One region of the Helicovermis profundi genome, then DNA from elsewhere that is predicted to be linked to it. Evidence: riboswitches for the same ligand, from Rfam matches in the RefSeq annotation. Region 1 holds a riboswitch; the other holds the start of a gene.
What was found. Region 1 has a riboswitch for cobalamin ahead of AACH12_RS01975 (precorrin-8X methylmutase). Riboswitches for the same ligand answer to the same signal wherever they lie in the genome.

Region 1 (8,165 bases):
CTTACAGACCTAACTCCTATTGTTTTATATACAAAATCAGATCCAATATATCTGTCTTGAATATTTCTAATCTCATCTCTTGAAACTATAATTAAATCTCTACAAAATTCTTTTGCAGTTTCAATAATTCCAATCTCATTTTCTTTTATATCAACAGTAGCAATATGTTTTATAGAATTTAGCGACTTATTATTACTCTTAAATGTTTCCTTAATAAAAGAAATAATATCTTCTTTAGAAGTATCCCTTTTGCATCCAAGTCCTATAACTAAATTTTTAATATATAATATAGATGAAATCTCATCGCAACCTTCTACGATTTCTTCATTTGTAATAAATAATTTACCAACTTTAGTTAATGAATTGTTTAATTCATTGTTCTTAATAATTTTTAAATTATATTTTTTTTGAATAGTATCACTCAAAGTTTTATCACTACAAATACAAAGTACATCTTCTTCATTTACAAACATAGATGTAATTAGCTTTGCTTTTTCAAAGTCTTTAAGAATTAAGTTGTTTTCTATCGCTATCATATCTACCGAAGGTTTTCCGTTAACATCAGAAGCTGTAGTTATAACAGGATTTGACTTAATATAATCTGCAATTTGTTTAGCAAAATAGTTAGCTCCTCCAATATGCCCTGATAGTAAACTTATAACGTTATTTCCATTATCATCAATAGCAATAACTGCAGGATCTGTTTTTTTACTTACCATAAACTCTGCAATCGTTCTAACTACAATACCTGTTGCCGAAATAAATATAAGTAAATCACTATTTAAAAATTCTTTTTTTACGCTTTCTTTAAATCCTTCATCATAAATTAAATTCATATCATCTGAATATTTTTTTAGAGTATAAAGTTTAGAATTATTATATAAATTTAAGATTTTTTTTCCCAAACTATAACCTTTTCTTGTTAAAGTAAATATTGCGACTTTTTTATTTTGCATCTCTATACTCATGAGAAAAACTCTTATCATATAATTTTGAAAGTGAATATTCATTTCCTAAAAAGTTACCAACTAAAATTTGAGCAGTTTTGCTTATGTTTGCTTCTTTAACTTTTTGAGAAATATTTTCTAAATTGCCTAAAACAGTCAATTGATCTGGCCAAGATGCTCTTTGTACAACTGCCACTGGAGTCGAAAGTGGATAATGCACAAGAAGTTTATCAACCACTTTATCAATCATTTGAACTGATAAAAATATAGCCATTGAAGCCTTATGTGAAGCTAGTTTGTCTAAAGATTCTTCCTCTGGAACTGGAGTTCTTCCTTCCATTCTTGTTAAAATAACTGTTTGTGTTATATCCGGAAGTGTAAATTCCATATTAAGTGCTGCAGCTGAAGCCACAAACGAACTAACGCCTGGAACTACTTCGCTCTCAATATTTTCTTTACTTAATCTATCGATTTGCTCTCTAATAGCCCCATAAATGCTAGGATCACCAGTATGAATTCTAACAATTTTCTTATTTAATTTTATACCTTCAAGCATAACTCCAATTACTTCATCAAGAGTCATAGACGCACTATTATAAACATCTGATTCTTTTTTTCTCCATTTCATTACCTCTGGATTTACAAGAGAACCTGCATAGATAAGAATATCTGAAGTTTCAACAATTCTTTTTCCTTTTAATGTCATTAATTCAGGATCCCCAGGACCCGCACCAATAAAATATACTTTTTTCATAATACCATCCTTATATAATTTATTTTTATTTTATATAGATACTTATTCTACCTTGTTGCTGAAATAATATAAATTGGATTATTGCTCTCCATAAGCGTTAATCCGCCAACTTTTCTACCTCTTGCAATATTAACAGAAATAATATCTACTTCTTTAAAATTAGATTTGTTTAACTTATCTAGTGTTTTATAAGTATTTTCAATAGTAATAAAATTAAGGACAATTCTTCCAGTTTCATTTAAATTCAAATATGAATAATCAATAATTTCTTCAATATTTCCCCCAGAACCACCTATAAAAATAGCATCAAATTTTATATTTTTAGGTAAGTCTTTAGGTGCTTCACCTAAAGATGCTTTACAATTGTAAATTTTAAACTTTTCTATGTTTTTTAAAAAAAGACTATATGCTTCTTCTTTTTTTTCTAAAGAATATACTAATCCATCTTCTAAAAATTTTGCCATTTCAATCGAAACACTACCAGTGCCACTTCCAATATCAAGAGCCACAAAATTCTTCTTTAGTCTAAGTTTTGAAAGTGAAATTACTCTTATTTCTTCTTTTGTCATGGGAACTTTGCCTCTTAAAAATTCTTTATCTTCTATTCCTATCATTTTTTCTCCAATTCATTTTTATTTATAATAATAACTACATTTAAGTCACTAAATTCGCATTTTTCTTTTGCAAGTTCATCCACAGCATACACAGTTATTTTTTCGTTTTCATAGGATAAATTCTCTCCTACATAAATTTCAAATTGACCTATATCTATTAGATTTTCTTTCATCTCTTTTGCTATAAAGCTTGGATTATTCTTTTTATCTGTAAGAAGCCCTAGCGTTTCTTTTTCATTTATTAAATTTAAAAAATCATTTTGTCTACCATGAACACTAGTTAATATGCCATTATGATATGTAAGAGCTAGTTTTGAATACATATATTGAAGTGAACTAATCCCAGCTGTAACGTTAAAACTTGATTTATCAAAATGTTTACTTAAAAAATTAAGCATACTATAAAATCCCGTATCACCTGATAAAATTACAGATATTCTTTTTCTTTGATAATTCGCGCTTATAAATTCAATCGTTTTAGTTAAATCTCCAGTAATAATAAATTCTTCTTTTTTTAAATATTTAAGAGAATCAAGATTTCTTCTTCCACCAATCAAAATATCAGAGTTTTCTATAATTTCAGTTGCTATAGGTAAAATATATTTTGGATTTCCTGGTCCGATTCCCACTATATTAAATTTGTTCAATATTAAATTCCTCCATTATCTTATTACCTAAATCAGAAACACTTAGTAGCCCATGCTCATTTGTAAATAAGACAACTCCGTTTTGAATTTCATCAAATGCCCTCTTATTTAATTTTTCAGAGATTTTATTACTGATATTATCAAATACTTTATCCATCTTATATTCTTTAATGTATTTAAATGCTTCATCAGTTGTATTTGATATACTAATTAGTTTAATAAGATCAGTTTCAGCACCAATTAAGGCGAGTTGACTCATAATAATTTCCATTCTTCCATCTGCTATTTTACTATGAGTATTAAATATACCACCTGCGATTTTTACCATTTTACCAGCGTGTCCAACCCAAAGAATTTTTTTTATATCAAGTTTAAGCGCTTCGTCAATTACTTGACCTACATAATTGCTACATTTAATTATTTCTTCAATATTTAGACCCATTTTTCTACTAAAGTCTCTTCCATAATTTCCGGGTGATATTAGCAAAATTTTATCATAATGTTTTTTCTTAAATATTCTCATTTCAATTTTTAAAGTTTCAATTAAAGCATCTTCGCTCATAGGTTCAACGATGCCAGAAGTCCCGATTATAGAAATACCTCCAACAATTCCGAGTTTAGGATTAAAAGTTTTCTTAGCAATATTTTCGCCATCTGGTGCGTAAATTTCAACGTTTGCACCTCTATTTTCACCTATAACACTTCTAACTTCTTTTTCTATAGTTCTTAGCGGAACTGGATTAATTGCACTATTTCCCGGTTTAATACTCAAACCTTCTTTTGTTACTTTTCCAATGCCTATTCCACCATATATATTAATTTCTTTATCATCTCTAAATGAAATTTTTGAAAATATAGTCATTTTATTGGTCATATCAGGATCATCTCCGCCATCTTTTATAACTGAACAAAGAGCATAATCATCATTTATTTCCTGATTGTAAATATCAATAGTTAGAGGCCATCCCTTAGGTGTATCAATTTTTACTGTATTTACATTTTCTCTATTTAACAACATAATAGCCGAAGCTTTAGAAGCTGCAGTTGCTGAAGAGCCTGTAGTATAACCATATTTTAATTTTTTACCGTTTTTCTCTATATACCTTTCCAAAACTTCACCTACTTTTAGTCAATTCATTAATAGTCATTACATTTGATACATTATTGCGTTAATAATAGTTGCAGCAACTGGACTACCACCTTTTCTTCCATTAATAATTATATAAGGTATACCCGAATTTTTAAGAGCTTCTTTTGATTCAGCAGCACCTACAAAACCTACTGGAACTCCGATTACTAAAGATGGATTTGCTTTCTTTTCTTTAACTAATTCAAGTAGTTTATAAATTGCTGTTGGGGCATTACCTATTGCATATATCGAAGTATTTTTGTCTTTAGCCGCAATTTCAATAGCCGCCATCGATCTAGTAATATTTTTTTCTTTTGCGATTTTGAATACTGATTCTTCGTGAACTAAATTATATATTTTTGAATTATATTCTTTTAGTATTCTTTTATTTGTACCAGCCATAACCATCTTAGTATCAGCATATATATCATTTCCATTTCTCAAACTGTCCATAAGTATATCAATAGCTTTAGGATGAATTTCTATTAAATTAGCATATTCAAAATCTGCAGTCGTATGGATCACTCTTTGAACTATTTTAATTTCTCTTTCATCAAAATTATGTTTACCTAATTCACTTAATATAATTTCAAAACTTCTTTCCTCAATTTTCATTGGGTTTTTAATATAATCTTCAAGATATTTACTCATTTATTCCTCCGCAATATTATCTAGGTATTATTCAAATTTACATTTCAGGTAAAAAAGCAAGAATTTTATACCTATATATACAAAAAACAGCCCAAAAGGCCGTTTTAATTCGTAGTCTTCCCGCCTGAAGTATCTCGTTTAACAATAGTAGGCAGGTTTCCTGGCTCATACGTAGCCCATTAAACGTCTTCCCAGAAATCCAGTGACGTATTGTTTAACGGTAGTATTCACAGTAGCAGGGGGCTGCGACAGATTTTAACTGTCTTCCCTATTATCCTCTCATTAGAATCACTCTAACTTAGGCACCTATTATCTAATATTCAATTATTAACTACATCCTATCAAAAAGATTTAAGCAAGTAAATACAAAAAATTATTTACTTTTCATACTAATAATACTTAATTGATCGCTTATTTTTTTTAGTATAACAATTATTTTATTTATAGAATATTGAATAGAAATTAAAATTATAAAAAATACTATTAAAATAAATATAATTATTTGATTATTCATAAATTCACATCCCTTACACTAGTTAAAATATATGCCTTTATCACTAAGCCAGAATTCGCTTATTCAAACCTAGTTAATAAGTTAATCGCTAATAAGTTACTATTTTATACTCATCCAAAGACTCTTTAGAAAGATATTTTTCATTTCCTTCTCTTATTGTGATAGTTTTAGGATTGCCATCACTAATAAATTTTAGTCTTGGCTTTTCTTTGTATAAATCAAGCCAATGTCTTAATTGTAATTTTCCATCTCCACTTTGTACTCTTAAAATGCTTTTTGGATTAAATCTTTTACTATAAGCTGACCAAGAAGGTCGCCATCCTACATTTAAAATTGCAATATTATTATACTTAGTTCCGTCATAGCTTCCGGATACAAGTTTTTCTTTAGCTGCGTCATTCTTTGGTCTTTCTCCGAACGGAAGAGCAAGAGTGTTGATTTTATATCCATTCATAAGTGGTTCATATTCTTTTACAACATTTGCAAGAGTATTTTCAATTTTATCTGCATCCATTGTTTTAAAATGTCCATGATGATAACTATGATTTCCGATATCCATACCTACATTTATGATATGATTTAATTTATATTTAACCAAATTCTTTTGTCCAAATGGAGTTCCACCATTTAAAAAGAACGTTGCTTCAAGCCCAAAATCATTATGTTTATCATAAAAATCTTCCATAATTCCAACAACCGAATTTGGATCAATCTCTTTATCACCATTTTCATCAATTAATATATTAAAATTTGACCTATTTCCATCATCAAAAGTTAAAACAACAGGTGTATATCCCGCTTTAGTTGTAATATTTCCATTAACAAAATCTTTAAGGCTAAGTAGTCTAAATCCACTATCATAAAGCTCTTGAAGATCTTTCTTAAAACTTTCAGCTGTTCTAGAATACGTTGCATTTTTTTTACTTAATCCATGATACATAATAACCATAATTTCACCGAGTTCGTTCGCTTTAATTTTTTTAAGTTCTTTCGTGCTTAGCTCAGTAAAATTAGTAGCTTCTTTTACATCTTCTTTATTTGAATCTTCTTTGCTAGTTGTAGTTTCTACATTTGTACTATTAGGTTCGATTTTTGTAGTATTATCAATATTTTTTTCTATTTCTTTAGCTTCAACATTTTCTGTATCTTTGTCATTTTCTACATTTTTAACGTCAACATTTTTTGTACTTACTTCCACGTTATTTGCATTTTCTTTACTGAGGTCTATATTTTCTTCATTTACTTGTTTTAAAGAACAACCACTTAATAATAAAGTGATTGCTAAAACTACTACTATTCCTTTTTTCATATTATCTCCCATTTTATATATTAATATCTATGTATTTACATACTAATAATATACTCAAAATCAGAAATTACAACTATTATTTAATAAATGTAACCCTTTTTTATCAATCTCTAATTGTTTTTTAATCTTACTTCTATTTTATATTAATAGAAGTATATTATTATGTAGATGCAGATATAAATAAAGTACAAAAGGAGGCAAATTATGCTTGGTAATCTTCTATTTATACTCGTATTAATTCTTTTAGGGAAATTTTTATTGTCTTTAGGATTTGGGATAATAAAAATAATTCTTACACTTATATTTATTGGAGTATTATTTGTAATAATTCCAATTTCAATTGCACTACTTATTCCAATTTTATTGTTCTTTGGAATAGGATTCCTAGTATTACTTATTTTTAAGTCAATACTTCATTAAAAGTCAATTTTGAAACTGCCTATTAAAGAAATTTTTTCTTTTCTAGTCAGTTTTTTTATTATTATTTCTCTTTTTAAAGCTTGAGATTTTGTTTCAAACTCTTCATAATATTTAAGAATCACCGGCGTTCTACCCCTTGTGTATTTGGCACCATTTCCAGAGTTATGAGTTTTCATTCTTTTATCTAAATCTACTGTCCAACCAGTGTACAAAGTATTGTCACTACACTTCAGAATATATACATAATTTTTAGTTGCTTTCATATTCCACCTATCATTTTACTTTATTTGTTTGATTACGCTTTTATAGCCCATCGCATTTTAGTAGAACGCGCACGTGTATTGATATTACATTCTTCTTTAGAAGGCCTAATTATTTCTGAGGCAACTTCACTATAAATTCCTTCTTTAAATAAACGCTTAAAAGATTTTTTTACAAGTCTATCCTCTCCAGAGTGAAAAGAAAGAATTGCAACTCTTCCGCCACTTTTAAGAGAACTTGGTAATTTTTCTAGAAACTCATATAAAACTTCAAATTCTTCATTGACATCTATTCTAAGTGCTTGAAAAGATCTTTGACAAGATTTTTTAACAGCTTCTTCCCTCTCGTTTTCAGGAATAAATTTTAATGCACTTTTTATTATTTGCTGAAGATGAGTCGTTGTAGAAATATATTTTCCTTTCTTGTTTTCTATAATAATAGCTTTAGCAATTTTTGCAGCATAAGGTTCATCTGAATTTTCAATAAGCATCCCCTCAAGTTCAGCTTCTGAAATATTTCTTAATCTTTCAGAAGCTGAAATACCCTTTTTAGGATTAAGTCTAAGATCAAGTGGCCCTTCTTTTTTATATGAGAAACCTCTTTTGGGGTTATCAATCTGCATTGATGAAACACCAAGATCTGCTAGAACAAAATCAAATAAACCTGCTTCAGACGCAACTTTATCAACTTCTAAAAAATTCAACTGCTTAATAGTTAATATCTCTGGACCATATCCTTGTTTTTCTAATCTATCTCTTGTACGAGGAAGTTCAATAGGATCAACATCAAGTGCGTAAAGATGACCGGTATGATTTAAACACTTTAACATTTCGAGAGAATGTCCCCCATACCCAAGCGTTGCATCAAGACCAGTTTGACCTGGCTTTATTTGTAAAAATTCCAAGATTTCTTTTACACA
Region 2 (8,165 bases), 390 kb from region 1:
AATCAAAAATAAAAAAGAGGTGTAGTATGAATATAGCATTAGTTGCACATGATAAGAAAAAAGATAATATAGTTAAGTTTTCTGTTAAATACAAATCGATTTTAAAAAACCATAATCTTTTTGCTACAGGAACAACAGGAACAAGAATACATGATGTTACAGGACTTGAAATAACAAGATATTTATCTGGTCCACTCGGTGGAGATCAGCAAATTGGTTCTTTAATTGCGTATGAAAAGTTGGATTTAGTAATTTTTTTAAGAGATCCATTAACTTCTCAGCCACATGAACCAGATGTTCAGGCACTTCTTCGCTTATGTGATGTACACAAATTACCAGTAGCTACAAATATAACTACGGCAGAGATACTTTTACTCTCAATGAATAAGAATCCTGACTGGAAAGCAATAAAAGCTGAATATTAAAATAAAAAAATGTTATCTTAAATTAGATAACATTTTTTTATTAATATACTTATGTTAAATATAAGTTTTAAACATATCAATCATTGTCTTTACACCAGGATATTTTCCTTCGTATACTATTTCTCCGTTTATTTCAAGAGCGGGAGTATACTTTAATCCTATTTTTTTCATAAGATTTTCATCATAAATTACTTCTATATTGTTCGGTAGATTAAGTCTTTTAAGAGCCGCGTCAACTACGGGCATCATACTTGAAAAACCTCAGCAATTTAAGTCATAGATTATAATTTTCATAAATACTCCTTTAAAAATTAATAATTACTAGTAAAAATTAAATTAATTAAACTGATCATTGATTTTTTGCGCTTCAATTTTAATAATGTCTTTAGCTAAATCAATTATTTTGAAAATTTCTGGATATTCAACAGTGTATAGTACTTGAAGCCCATTTTTTTTAGAGCGCAATATACCTGTATTTTTAAGTATTTTTAAGTGCTGAGAGATATTGGATTGTTCTAAATTTAATTTCTCATAGATAGTACATACACAAAGTGTATTTTCTTCTCTAAGCAATTCTAAAATAGAAATTCTTGTTGGGTGGGCAATCGATTTTAGCAAAGTTGATGTTATATCATTTAATGTGGACATTTTACCTCCAAAGTAATATTAGAATATTATAATATTAACTCAAAATGTGTGTATTGTCAACAAAATGTGGATTATTTATATTATTAATAATAAGCTAGTTGTTTTTATATAGGAACATAAAAATAATTTAAAGGATATTGTGGTTTAATTATTATGAATAACGATATATTGTGTTTATTATGTGATTTTTTAAGTAAAAAAAAGATGCTAAAAATTATTTTATATATAAAACTGTGGATAAGTCTGTGGGTAATGTTAACAAATCGAATTTTTGTTCGATTATTTTTAAATAATAATAAGCATTTACTATAAAATTTTAAGGAAAGTTATTAACAAAATTTGTTGATAACAAGTGGATAACTATCTATAATAAAAAAGTATATTTATTTTTTATTTGTGTTATAATGTTGTTGAACTTAATAGTTGAAGGTAATAAATTTATTTATTATATGGAAGATGGTAAGAATCCATCACGGTCCCGCCACTGTATTAAGATAGTTCATATCTTTAAGTCAGACACATGCCTTTAACTTGGAAATCTCACGAGGATGAGTAATGTTTATTTTCTCGTAGAGTATTATATTTTAGGAGGATTTTTTTATGTTTAAAAAGAAGTACACTTTTATATTAGCTATGCTAATAAGTCTAGTATTGGTTTTTTCTGGTTGTTCAAATTCAGCTGTAGACAATTCAAAAGAAGATAATTCAAATGCTACAGATACTCAGAAAGAAGTAAAATCATTATATCCATTAACAATTACCGATGGATTTAATAGACAAGTTGAAGTAGAAAAAGAGCCTATGAAAGTTATTTCATTAGCTCCAAGTATAACAGAAACTATTTATGCAATAGGCGCGGGTGATAAATTAGTTGGTAGAACAGATTATGATAATTATCCAGAAAAAGTTAGTGGAGTAAGTTCTGTTGGAAGTTTATCAGATCCTAGTATTGAAGAAATTACAAAATTAGATCCAGATTTAATTATCGCATCAACTCATTTCAAAGAAGATGTACTAAAAAAATTAGAAGAATTAGGCTTTAAAGTAGTTGTACTTGTTCCTCAGGAAAGTTTTGATGGAGTTTATGATGTAATAAATACTACAGGTAAATTGCTTAATAATGAAAAAAATGCAAAAGAAGTAATTGACGGAATGAAGACAAAAGTTACAAAAGTTGAAGAATTAGCAAAAGGATTAGATCCGGTTGATGTTTACTATGTAGTTGGTTTTGGTGAGTATGGAGATTATACTGCAACTGGAGATACTTTTATAAATGATTTAATTGAAATGGCTGGAGGAAATAATATAGCAAAAGATGGAGAACATTGGAGTTATTCATTAGAAAAAATTGTTGAAAAAGATCCTTCAATTTTAATTTGCTCTAAATATTTTGATGCCAAAAAGGGTATTGAAGCTGCGAATGGGTATAAAGATTTAACAGCAGTTAAAAATGGTAAATTATTTGAAATTGATAATAATCAAATTGATAGACAAGGGCCAAGACTTGCAGATGGCTTAGTTGAAATGTTTAAAATTCTTCACCCAGGAATTTATAAATAAATTTCTAAGTTATCGGACGAATAGAAATTGGAGTAAAAAATGAGAAAAAGTTTTGTTATAAACTTAATTATTAGTATATTATTATTAATTGTTTTTATGGTATTTGTTAGTACTATTGGTGCGGTTAAAATTCCATTTAGTGATTCTATAAAAATACTTGTAAGCAAAATACCACTTATTAATAAATTTGTAGATGTGAGTAATATAAAACACTCACATCTACAGATTATTCTTAATATTAGATTTCCAAGAATAGTATTATCTGCGCTTATTGGTGGCTCTCTTGCTGCAAGTGGTTCTGTTTTTCAGGGAGTTTTTAAAAATCCTATGGCGGATCCTTATGTTCTTGGAGTTTCATCAGGGGCAGCACTTGGAGCATCTATTGTAATTATTTTTTTTAATACAGTTTCTTATTTAGGAATAAGCACTGTTGTAGTTGGTGCATTTATTGGGGCTGTATTATCTATACTTATTGTATATAATTTGTCAAGAATTGGTGGTAAAACGCCAACTGTAACATTGCTACTTGCAGGAATTGCAATTAACTTTTTTTTATCTTCAATAATTTCACTATTAATGGCATTAAATAGAGATCAAGTTGAAAGAATTATTTTTTGGACTATGGGTAGTGTTTCTGCGGCTAGTTGGAGCAAAATATATATAATATTAATTCCATTTATTATTGTAAATATACTTTTTATCTTTTTTGCAAAGGATTTGAATTTATTATTACTTGGTGAAGATTCTGCTCAGAGTTTAGGCGTTGACGTTGAAAAAACGAAAATTGTGTTATTAGTACTTAGTTCTCTTTCAACAGCAGCAGCAGTTTCGGTGAGTGGTATAATTGGATTTGTAGGTTTAATAGTACCACATGCGGTTAGAATTATTTCTGGACCAGATCATAGAAGACTTATTCCATTTGCAATTGTGGGTGGAAGTATTTTCATGGTAATTTCAGATACTATTTCAAGAACTATAGTAGCACCAACTGAAATACCAATTGGTGTAGTAACTGCTATGTTTGGAGCACCATATTTTTTGTATTTATTAGTAAAAAATAAAAATATGGGAGGTATAAATTAAATGAATAATGTCGAAATAAAGAATTTAAATTATAGTTATGTAAATAAAGAAATAATTAAAGATATAAGTTTATCAATTTCTCATGGATCGTTTAATTGTATATTAGGACCAAATGGCTCTGGGAAAACTACTTTAGTTAAAAATATAGTTAAACTACTATATCCGAGTAAAGATACAATATATATTTCTAACAAGGAAATAAATGAATATAAAAGAAAAGAGTTAAGTAGAAAAATTGCACTTGTTCCTCAAAGCACCATTATTGAGTATGATTTTACAGTTGAGGAAATTGTTATGATGGGAAGAATGCCCTATCAAAAAAGATTTAAAACAGAAACAGAAGAGGATTATTTAATTGTAAAAGAATCTATGATTAAAACAGATACTTATGTACTTAAAGATAGATTTATAAATAATTTGAGTGGTGGTGAAAAACAAAGAGCTATTATTGCAAGAGCAATAGCGCAAGAGCCACAAGTCTTAGTTTTGGACGAACCTGTTAGCTATTTGGATATTCATCATCAAGTTGAGATAATGAAATTAATTAAAAAACTTTCGCTAGAAAAAGGAATAACTGTAATTACAATATTGCATGATGTTAATTTAGCGATTGAATATGCAGATAATATTGTATTATTAAAAGATGGTAAGGTATATTCTAGTGGTAGTAGTGAAAATATAGTTAATGAAAAAAGTATTAAAGAGGTTTATGATGTTAATGTTGCAGTAATAAAGAACCCAATAACGGGTTCTAAATATGTTATACCTTACTAAACCTATATATATTATATAGGTTTTATTTTATTAAAGAAGCAAAGTTAGGGTCTGTTTTATTAGTTTCTTTTAACTCTCTTTTATGTGTGTACATTCTCTGATCAGCAATTTTTACAAGTATATCTAACATAATTGATTCATCAGGCGCTGAAGAAATTCCATAACTAAATTGGATTGGTACTTTGCCTCCTGCTACTTTCAATTTGAAATTATCAAAATTATCAAAAATAGATTTCATTTTTGCTTCAGAATCACTTTTATTTGAATTGGAGAAAAGAATAATGAATTCATCTCCACCATATCTTGCGAAAATATCATCTTTACTAACTTCTGAATTAATAGCGTTTACAACGCTTATAATCGCTTCATCACCTGCAATATGACCAAAGTTATCATTTATTTTTTTTAGATAATTAAGATCGCAAAGCACTATTGAAAAAGGGTGATTTTCTTTAAATGCTTTTTCTTGAAAGTTTAGAAATTCTTTTTCAAAAAAACGCCTATTGTAAATTTCTGTTAGTTTGTCATGACTAGATAAAAAATTGGCTTCTTCAAGAAGAGCACGGTTTTTTAAAGTTATGCCAATTAATGAAGTAAATATATTAATTATTTTTTTATCTTCTTCTGTAAATGCATTCTCATTAAAACTATCAATATTTAAAACTTCAATCACTTTATCATCGATAAAAATAGGCGATGTTAAAGTAGACTTGAAAGTATTTGCACTAGCTTCTTTTAAAGTTTTTATATTTTCATCACCTAGGTAAGTGTTATTAAATTCAGTAGTGTTATTAACTATAATTGGTTCAAGTGGTTTATTTTTGGAATATACCCATAAAAAAGTTTTTTCTTTTTTAAATTTTACCCCTTTAAGTTTTTCATTATTATAACCTTTTGATGTAATAAATTCTACATAATCATCACTGCTAACACAGGCGATTGAACCAGCTTGAGCATCTTCTATTAATTCAATCGCATATTCAAGAACTTTTTTGTGAACCTCGCTCATGCTAGAATTTAATGAATTCATAATAAGATCACTAATATCAAATAGAGCATTTTTAATTTTTGCATTTGATATATCTCTCAAATTATTATTTTCAGAATCTAATATTGGAGAAATATGAAAATTCTTAATAAAGAAGTAACTAGTAAAACATGATAATAAAATAAGAGAAATTTGAATAATAAAAATGTATTTAGTGAAAATCATATATGGAACAATAATGCTAGAAAGGATTATTATAACGAATATAATAAAAAAGTCTTTAAAGCGTACAGTTTTTTTCATGTTAGCACCTTCTTAAATTTATAATTTTTCTTCTTTTCTTATTATACCCTAATAATGATTTAATTATCATATAATATTTATTATAATCAAAAAGCAAAAATTGTTAAAAAAGTATTAAAATATATAATTTTGCTTTACAAATACAATTCGGGTAGGTATTATGTATATAAGGTAATAAATATATTGGGTGAGGAGGTATTATGTCAGTATTATTTCAGCTATCTGTCATGTGGGTAATATTAATAATTGCATTTATAGTTATTGAAGCATTAACGTTTGGACTTGCATCCATATGGTTTGCCCTTGGAAGTCTGGCTGCACTAATTTTATCTTTATTAGGATTTGGTTTTGTAATTCAATTAATTGCTTTTTTGGTGGTTTCTATTATTTTATTGTTTTTTACGAGACCAATAGCAAAAAAATATTTAAAAATTGGAACAGAAAAAACTAATATAGATAGTTTAATAGGAAAAGTCGGAGTGGTTGTGAAAAGAATAGAAAGGCATAAAGTAGGACAAGTTAAAGTTGAAGGACAAATATGGAGTGCAAAAAATATTGATAATGATACTATTTATGTAGATAGTCAAGTTGAAGTTTTAAGAATAGAAGGCGTTAAAGTTATAGTTAAAATTGTAGATTAAAAAATTGGAGGAACTTATGGGAGTTATTATTGGATTTATTTTAATTGGGATAATTATTTTGCTTGTTGTAACAAATATTAGAATTGTACCTCAGGCTAATGGATATGTACTAGAAAGACTTGGTGCCTATAAAGAAACTTGGGGAGTGGGTTTACATTTCAAAATACCGCTATTTGATAGAATTTCAAATAAAGTGAGTTTAAAAGAAAAAGTAATTGATTTTGCACCTCAACCAGTAATAACAAAAGATAATGTAACAATGAAAATTGACACAGTAGTATATTATCAAATTACAGATCCTAAATTATTTACCTATGGTGTTGTAAGACCCATAATTGCAATAGAAAATCTTACTGCAACAACTCTTAGAAATATTATTGGACAACTTGAACTTGATGAAACATTAGTTTCAAGAGATTTAATAAATACCCAAATGCGTGCAATTCTTGACGATGCAACAGACCCGTGGGGAATAAAAGTTAATAGAGTGGAAGTAAAAAATATTGTTCCGCCGGAAGATATTCAAGTTGCAATGGAAAAACAAATGAGAGCAGAAAGGGAAAGAAGAGAAGTAATGATAAGAGCAGAAGGTGAGAAAAGATCAAAAATATTAGTGGCGGAAGGTAATAAAGAATCGGCAGTACTTGACGCAGAAGGTGCTAAGATTGCAAGAATTCTTGAAGCAGAAGCAGAAAAAGAAGCTAAAATTAGAAAAGCGGAAGCAGAAGCGATTAGTATTTTAAAAGTTAATGAAGCTACTGCAAACGGAATAAAATTACTAAAAGAAGCTAATCCTACTAGCGCTATTCTTACTTTGAAAAGTTTTGAAGCTCTTGCAAAAGTTGCTGATGGAAAAGCTACAAAATTAATCATTCCATCTGAAATTCAAAATGTTGCAGGTTTAGTTGCTTCAGTTGGTGAAGTTCTAAAAAAAGATTAAAACAAACAAACAAACAAACAAACAAACAAACAAACAAATAAACAAATAAACAAACAAACACGAAAGAGTCCATTTTAGAAAGACTTAAGTATTTGTTTGTTTTTTTTTATGTTTAGCTGATTATAGATATAGGTTAACAGGTGTATCAATTGGGGCATAATTATTTAAAATGATTTTGTCTTTTTTGAAAGTATATGATTTTTTATCATTGTATAATTTTGGTGAATAAATATTTTTTTTAGAAATAAATTCATTATTAATAGTTTTTTTGATTTCATTAATGGCATTATCTTGTTTGCTAAGTTCATTCATACTCGTCTGAGTGCTAGAATTTATTTTAGTTTTATTATTAAATCCAAAATAATTTAGTTTTCCATCTTCATTAATAGTTATATTTAATTTATTCAAAGAGGATTTATTTTCTTCTATTGTAGCGTTTAATTTATTTAGAATAGGTTTAAATGATTTGTTACTTTGAGATTTAATTTTATCAATTAAGCTGTTATAATTTTTAGTAAAAGAGTCTAGAGAATTGCTAAGATTTTTATTAGAAGTGTTTTTAGGAGTAGAAGTATTAATTTTCTTAGAATTATTAGTATTATTTGATGGTATTTTATTAGTGGTATTAGTAATAGAAGCAGCTACATTTTTATTGGAGTAAATTTTATTTATTGAATTGTCTATTGATTTTAGTGAACTATTAAAGAAATTATTAAAATTATCTCTTGCTTGATTTAAAGAATCATTCATAGCTTTAGCCATTGAGGTTCTATACGTTGAGCCAAATATAAGAGAGGCAGCGT

Region 2: another riboswitch for cobalamin. It lies ahead of AACH12_RS00350 (ABC transporter substrate-binding protein); the one in region 1 lies ahead of AACH12_RS01975 (precorrin-8X methylmutase).

The regions. Positions count from the first base shown of each region.
Region 1 is NZ_AP028654.1:462,277-470,441, reverse strand. Features, by position in the region: gene cbiG (cobalt-precorrin 5A hydrolase) at 1-968, opposite strand, end outside; gene cobM (precorrin-4 C(11)-methyltransferase) at 946-1,701, opposite strand; gene cbiT (precorrin-6Y C5,15-methyltransferase (decarboxylating) subunit CbiT) at 1,749-2,315, opposite strand; gene cbiE (precorrin-6y C5,15-methyltransferase (decarboxylating) subunit CbiE) at 2,312-2,962, opposite strand; gene cbiD (cobalt-precorrin-5B (C(1))-methyltransferase CbiD) at 2,949-4,073, opposite strand; gene AACH12_RS01975 (precorrin-8X methylmutase) at 4,110-4,742, opposite strand; cobalamin riboswitch at 4,876-5,067, opposite strand; gene AACH12_RS01970 (hypothetical protein) at 5,116-5,256, opposite strand; gene AACH12_RS01965 (polysaccharide deacetylase family protein) at 5,345-6,565, opposite strand; gene AACH12_RS01960 (hypothetical protein) at 6,770-6,985, shown strand; gene AACH12_RS01955 (GIY-YIG nuclease family protein) at 6,982-7,248, opposite strand; gene rsmH (16S rRNA (cytosine(1402)-N(4))-methyltransferase RsmH) at 7,281-8,165, opposite strand, start outside.
Region 2 is NZ_AP028654.1:67,501-75,665, forward strand. Features, by position in the region: gene AACH12_RS00330 (DUF134 domain-containing protein) at 1-12, shown strand, start outside; gene mgsA (methylglyoxal synthase) at 27-425, shown strand; gene AACH12_RS00340 (thioredoxin family protein) at 480-674, opposite strand; gene AACH12_RS00345 (ArsR/SmtB family transcription factor) at 762-1,073, opposite strand; cobalamin riboswitch at 1,484-1,615, shown strand; gene AACH12_RS00350 (ABC transporter substrate-binding protein) at 1,674-2,633, shown strand; gene AACH12_RS00355 (FecCD family ABC transporter permease) at 2,673-3,716, shown strand; gene AACH12_RS00360 (ABC transporter ATP-binding protein) at 3,717-4,490, shown strand; gene AACH12_RS00365 (sensor domain-containing diguanylate cyclase) at 4,513-5,781, opposite strand; gene AACH12_RS00370 (NfeD family protein) at 5,982-6,422, shown strand; gene AACH12_RS00375 (SPFH domain-containing protein) at 6,439-7,362, shown strand; gene AACH12_RS00380 (hypothetical protein) at 7,483-8,165, opposite strand, start outside.